3 regions of the Xenorhabdus poinarii G6 genome follow, and region 3 is predicted to be linked to each of the others. Evidence: riboswitches for the same ligand, from Rfam matches in the RefSeq annotation. Region 3 holds a riboswitch; each other region holds the start of a gene.
The links. Region 3 has a riboswitch for thiamine pyrophosphate ahead of thiD (bifunctional hydroxymethylpyrimidine kinase/phosphomethylpyrimidine kinase). Riboswitches for the same ligand answer to the same signal wherever they lie in the genome.

Region 1 (2,268 bases), 1.8 Mb from region 3:
CATTGCCAGACACGTTTCATTGACCAGTAGTTCAAGCGCTTCAGATAAATTAGCTGCCATCGCAACCTTTTCGACAATTTCCCTTAAGCGCATCAGCATAACTATGACCTAATTTCTTCTACGACGATGTAAATAAGGTGAGTATAGCAATGAAGCAGGTTCCTGCACTGGCATCACAATCGCGGCGAATTCTTTCATTACACGGCGATAGACTTCTCGCTTAAAAGACACGACCTGCCGGACAGGATACCAATAACTGACCCACCGCCAGCCATCAAATTCCGGTGTCTTACTGCGCTGCACATTAATCTCTGCTTCGTCACATAACAATTGCAATAAAAACCAACGTTGTTTCTGCCCGATACAAACAGGCTTTGTATCCCAACGCACCAAACGCTTGGGTAATTTGTAACGCAACCAACCCCGGGTCGAAGCGAGAACCCGAACATCTTTGCGATTTAAACCAACTTCTTCGAATAACTCGCGGTACATCGCCTGTTCTGATGATTCCCCTGGATTGATACCCCCCTGAGGAAACTGCCAGGAATGCTGCCCATAACGGCGGGCCCATAGAACCTGCCCTTGGCGATTACAAATTACAATTCCTACATTCGGGCGGTAGCCATCCTCATCGATCACCGGACTACCTCTTGATTGAATAAATTTAAAAATATCGCTAATTGTTTCACACTCACCTCAAGCGGTAAACCTCTATGATTGGACTTTGCAGACGTAGCCGAAGTCTCTACAATACCCCCATCTCAACGGGGTGCTGTTGTGACAACACAACACTGCTGAGAATAAACCCGTCGAACCTGAACCGGCTAGTACCGTCGTAGGGATTTGAGATGCTAATCATTAGTGTGATCAATGTAATTTTTATTTAGCACCTTCTCAGATCCTTTGCCACTGCTAATAACGGTTGATATTCATCACGATGATCAATCATCACTACAGGAGAGCAAAGTGTTTAAGAAACTCTTTTCTGGCTTTATTGCGGCTGTCAGTATGCTGTCTATTTCTGCCTGTGTTTTTGCTCAGGAGAAGCCGACACTGACGGTGTATACTTATGATTCCTTTGCCTCTGAATGGGGGGCAGGGCCTGCCATCAAAACAGCCTTTGAAGCAGAATGCGGCTGTGAGCTGAAATTCGTTGCGCTGGAAGATGGCGTCTCCTTGCTGAACCGTTTGCGCCTCGAAGGTAAAAAAACCCCCGCCGATATTATATTGGGGTTAGATAACAATCTGATTCAGGCCGCGCAGAAAACCGGGTTATTCACCCCAAGTCACGTCGATACCTCAAAACTGAAATTACCGATTACATGGAACAATACGACATTTATTCCTTATGATTACGGCTATTTTGCCTTTATTTACAACAAAAACACCTTACCGCATCCGCCCAAAAGTATGGATGAATTAATCAATAATCCGCAAAATTGGAAGATTATTTATCAGGACCCGCGCACCAGTACCCCCGGTTTGGGGTTGCTGCTCTGGATGCAAAATCTCTATGGTGACAACACCGCACAAGCATGGCAGAAAATTGCCAGAAAAACACTCACGGTCACTAAAGGCTGGAGTGAAGCCTACGGCCTGTTTCTGAAAGGTGAGGGAGATATGGTTTTGAGTTATACCACGTCACCGGCTTACCACATCATGTCAGAGAAAAAAGATAACTATGCCGCCGCTATCTTTGAAGAAGGGCACTATTTACAGATTGAAGTGGCCGCCCAAATCACCACCAGCAAACAGCCGGAACTGGCACAAAAGTTTATGAATTTTATGATCTCGCCTGCATTTCAGCGCGTTTTGCCAACCACGCAATGGATGTATCCGGTGATTGATATTCCTCTACCGGACGTTTTCAAACACCTTCCTGTTCCTGAAAAATCGCTGCAATTCAATGCTGATGATGTAGCAAAACACCGTACCAAATGGATCCGTACATGGCAAAGCGCTGTCAGCCGTTAATCGCGGGTTGGTTATTGCCGGGGGTTATTGCCTCCGGCTTATTGATACTTGTTGCCTTGTCAGCCTTCGGGACGCTGTGGTTTTATGCCCCTGAAAGCGATTGGCAGGCACTTCTGGATGACCGTTATCTTTGGCATGTCATTCGGTTTACCTTCTGGCAGGCATTGCTCTCTGCCCTCTGCTCGGTATTTCCGGCGCTTTTTCTTGCCCGGGCACTTTATCGCCGCCATTTTCCGGGAAAAAGGCTATTTCTGCGCTTATGTGCCATGACCTTGATCCTGCCTGTTTTGGTGG
Region 2 (2,268 bases), 1.7 Mb from region 3:
CTCTTCAATTAAACGACGAGCAATGGTATCAGGGGGCGGGATAAGCGGAAGATTATCATAGCGATGCCACGCTGCACTGATCAGTTCGACAGGGTCAATATTGATTTCGCCACTTTCATAATCGGCCAGAAAACCGACCATTAATGAATTTGGGAAAGGCCAAGGTTGGGAATCGACATAACGTAAATTACGGATCTTAATTCCACTCTCTTCCATCACTTCACGATGAACCGCCTCTTCCAACGTTTCGCCTACTTCAACAAAACCAGCAAGTACGGTATGAATGCCATGACGGTGACGCTGATGTTGTGCCAAAAGAAGATGATCATCACGCCGAATACCGACAATAATGCTGGGCGCAATTTGTGGGTAATAACGTTCATGGCAGTGATGACACAAACAGGCCCACTCATGCAGACTGGGCCGCATCTTATGACCACAGTAACCACAATAGCGATGTGAACGATAAAACTCAGCCAATTGGACACCACGTCCGACCAATTGAAATAATTTGTCATCCCGGTCAGAAATTAACCGGGGAGAAGACATATCTGAAACCATTTTCCGGCGGATTAACCAAACCTTCTCTCCCTGCCACTCGCCGATGGGGATCGCCATTTGATCTTGCAATGTCCATTGTTCAGCCGTCCCCAAAGGTAATTCCCCCTGTGGCAACCAGACCCGATTCTCAAGACTCACAATCCACCAACCCCGTTCTCTACCTGTCAGTTTTTGTTGCATCATCTGTCTCTATTCCATCATTGATTATGTGACCACGTCCAACACAGTTTGCTGCAAATCAACACAAACCAAGCATACTCCTTTTTATTGTCTTTCGCCTCGACGCTGGCAAGTACTCACAAGCCTAGTTAGCAACTGATTGAAGAAAGTGTGATGTTTTAAGTTGTAGTTTTTATCATCCCCTTTATACTCTGGAGTGTTTTTTCTTGTCGGAGTGCCTAACGTTCACCGTCTTATCACGATGAACACAGGCTGAGACCGTTAATTCGGGATCCGCAGAACCTGATCGGGCTAGTACCCGCGAAGGGAACAAGAGTAATCACCCCGCTGCCCGTATTGTGTACACCCTCGGTCAATATCGTGTACACCTACTGTTTGGCATCAACTATTACTCCCTGCGAGCTCCAGACAAGCAATTTTCTCAACGTAAGCCCGCTCAGCAATGAGACAGGCAACAACACAGTCAGGAATTTGCTATGTCTAAGTCCAATGAGACCGTTATTTCAAATAACATGGTTTCCAATACCATTATTCCAACGGCTGATCTTTCGCCAGAAGTTCATCCAACAAGACCGCGTAAGGCGCAACGCGATGCAGCACAAGCGTTTATCAATTCCGTTCAAGGCGTAACCTTCCCCAATTCAACGCGTATTTACCTTGCAGGCTCGCGCCACGATATTCAAGTTCCGATGCGAGAAATCCAACTCTCACCCACCCTTATCGGGGGCACGAAAGAGGAACCTCAATTTGAAGAAAACGAGTCTGTTCCCGTTTATGATACTTCTGGCGCTTATGGTGATCCTGATACCGTCCTGAATGTACAGATTGGTCTATGTAAAATCCGCCAGCCGTGGATTGATGAACGTCATGATACCGAACCCGTTCCCGTCCTCAGTTCCGATTTTACCCAACAACGCCTCGCCGATGCGGGATTGGATCATTTACGCTTTCACCATCGACCACATCCCCTGAAAGCGAAACCGGGTAAACGTGTCACCCAATTGCACTATGCACGCCGCGGCATTATCACACCAGAAATGGAGTTTATCGCCCTGCGCGAAAACATGGGACGCGAGCGTATTCGCAGCGAAGTCTTACGCCAGCAACATCCAGGACAGCGTTTCGGTGCTAACTTACCGGAAAACATTACGCCGGAATTTGTCCTACAGGAAGTCGCGGCGGGTCGTGCGATTATCCCCGCCAATATTAACCACCCGGAATCCGAACCCATGATTATTGGTCGCAATTTCCTGGTAAAAATCAATGCGAATATCGGCAACTCCTCCGTCACATCATCCATTGAAGAAGAGGTGGAAAAACTGATTTGGTCTACCCGTTGGGGAGCCGATACGGTGATGGATCTCTCTACCGGACGCTACATTCACGAAACCCGTGAATGGATACTGCGAAATAGTCCGGTTCCCATCGGGACAGTACCGATTTACCAGGCACTGGAAAAAGTCAACGGTATAGCAGAAAACCTGACATGGGAAATGTTCCGCGATACCTTGCTGGAACAGGCGGAAC
Region 3 (2,268 bases):
TTTTATGGATCGGGTACTTGATCGCTCGATCAAACAAAGCCAGGAAACAGGTAAACTAGTTGTTGTGTACGCGCCGTATCTTGTTAGCCGGGTAGCGATACTCGGCTTTTTTATTTTCCCGGATTGAAAGTACCAACGATGTTCGTGTATGTACGTGGCGAAATCAGTTTATCGTATGGGAATAACCTGTTGTGGGAATAGTCAGAAACGTCTTATAAATATTATAATTGGATAATATTTAATGAATAATAAACGAAAATTAGGTTGATTACGGGTAAAGCAATTATTTTCTATGTACAAAAAGAATGATTTAAATTAAATATTCTTTTTATCCTTATCTAGAATAGATTTTGTATAACGATAATTCTCTGCTTTACACCGTAACAGGTGTGAAAAACAATATGATGTATTAAACAGACTCAAGTGACTTATGGCATGTAACAATTTCTTTTTGTATTGATTCATGATGTTATATCACTTAAAGGTTATTGAGTAATTTCAAATCGGAATAGAGAATCAGGGTTTAAAATATGTGCGTTAACGCCAGCGCCTGAAAAAAATGGCTTGCGATTATATAAAGAGTGTGTAATAAAACATATGGGTAAACGAAGTATTGCTCTGTTAATAAATAACGGCAACCAATACTGTTTTTTATTTTTATGCCAATAGGCTAATAAAGTGATTCAAAGGAAATTTTTGAAATGGCAAAAATCACTGGTACTGTGAAGTGGTTCAACGAGTCTAAAGGTTTTGGTTTTATTACCCCTGCGAATGGTAGCAAAGATGTATTTGTACATTTTTCTGCAATTGTGAAAGATGGGTTTAAAACATTATCTGAAGGCCAACAAGTTGAGTTTGAAATTCAGGAAGGCCCGAAAGGTCCTGCTGCTGCAAACGTTTCAGCTTTATAGTCATTAATTTAATTTGGTTGGTGTTTAATTACTGGCTAAATATATTTATCATCGTTCTGGTTTGATTGTCTGATGATAATTTATTGCAAATATCACTCTATTGAGGTACTAATAGAGTGATTTTTATTTTGACTCGGGGCGTTCTTTATTGAACTGAGAAGCACCCGTATTACCTGATCTGGATAATGCCAGCGTAGGGAAGTCATGGTATCACGAGTTCCGATACCCGCTTTTCTTTAGTTGGTAGTAGGAATGACGACCATGAGAATTAATTCACTGACCATCGCAGGCACAGATCCTAGTGGTGGTGCCGGCATTCAAGCCGATTTAAAAACCTTTTCCGCCCTTGGTGCTTACGGTACAGCAGTGATAACTGCGTTGGTAGCGCAGAATACAATGGGCGTACAATCAGTTTATCATCTTGATCCCCGCTTTATTGTTACCCAGTTAGAATCTGTGCTTTCAGATGTCAGGATAGATAGCGCCAAAATAGGTATGCTGTCGAATGCAGCTAATGTCACTGCAATAGCAAAATTATTGCATTGTTATCCCATTCCCTACATAGTCTTGGACACCGTGATGGTGGCGAAAGGAGGAGCGCCTTTGTTATCACCTGAGGCCGTGACAGAAATGGTAGAACAACTCTTTCCTCTCGTCTCTTTGATCACGCCCAACTTACCGGAAGCCGCAGCCATATTGAAATGTGATCTTGCCAAGACCGAAGATGATATGTTATCGCAGGGACGTGCATTATGCGCAATGGGCTGTCAGGCTGTTTTGTTGAAAGGTGGACATTTGCCTAACGAAGAAAGCCCGGACTGGCTTTTTACCCCGGAAGGAGAGTGGCGTTTTACAGCGACCAGGGTTAATACCCGACATACGCATGGAACGGGTTGTACGTTGTCCGCAGCACTCACGGCATTACGTCCACGTTATTCTGATTGGCAAAGTACGTTGCCAGTGGCGAAAAACTATTTACAACATGCACTGATGCAGGCGGATAGCCTGGAAGTGGGTCATGGCATTGGTCCTGTCCACCACTTTCATCAATGGTGGTGATATTGCCCCGAATCATGCCCTTTTGGGATGATAGCGGATTTGAGAAATGGGGATATGGGGTCCCCATTTTGAAGCTGCTACCTCTGAGGTTGTTGATTAGGCGATAGTGATTGTCTTATCGAGATAGACATCCTGTACGGATTGGATCAATTCAACACCGTCTTTCATCGATTTTTTGAACGCTTTACGGCCAAGGATCAATCCCATGCCACCGGCTCGTTTATTGATAACAGCCGTGCGGACTGAGTCACTTAAATCATTATCTCCAGATGCGCCGCCTGAATTGATTAATCCCGCC

Region 1: it holds a riboswitch for thiamine pyrophosphate, as region 3 does, so the genes downstream of both, thiB (thiamine ABC transporter substrate binding subunit) here and thiD (bifunctional hydroxymethylpyrimidine kinase/phosphomethylpyrimidine kinase) in region 3, are expected to answer to the same signal.
Region 2: it holds a riboswitch for thiamine pyrophosphate, as region 3 does, so the genes downstream of both, thiC (phosphomethylpyrimidine synthase ThiC) here and thiD (bifunctional hydroxymethylpyrimidine kinase/phosphomethylpyrimidine kinase) in region 3, are expected to answer to the same signal.

Annotation. Positions count from the first base shown of each region.
Region 1 is NZ_FO704551.1:3,167,648-3,169,915, forward strand. Features, by position in the region: gene ptsP (phosphoenolpyruvate--protein phosphotransferase) at 1-99, opposite strand, end outside; gene rppH (RNA pyrophosphohydrolase) at 109-639, opposite strand; TPP riboswitch at 756-860, shown strand; gene thiB (thiamine ABC transporter substrate binding subunit) at 1,009-1,974, shown strand; gene thiP (thiamine/thiamine pyrophosphate ABC transporter permease ThiP) at 1,950-2,268, shown strand, end outside.
Region 2 is NZ_FO704551.1:3,060,454-3,062,721, forward strand. Features, by position in the region: gene nudC (NAD(+) diphosphatase) at 1-744, opposite strand, end outside; TPP riboswitch at 942-1,067, shown strand; gene thiC (phosphomethylpyrimidine synthase ThiC) at 1,254-2,268, shown strand, end outside.
Region 3 is NZ_FO704551.1:1,398,973-1,401,240, forward strand. Features, by position in the region: gene XPG1_RS06495 (amino acid permease) at 1-59, shown strand, start outside; gene cspE (transcription antiterminator/RNA stability regulator CspE) at 702-911, shown strand; TPP riboswitch at 1,036-1,128, shown strand; gene thiD (bifunctional hydroxymethylpyrimidine kinase/phosphomethylpyrimidine kinase) at 1,173-1,970, shown strand; gene fbaB (class I fructose-bisphosphate aldolase) at 2,067-2,268, opposite strand, start outside.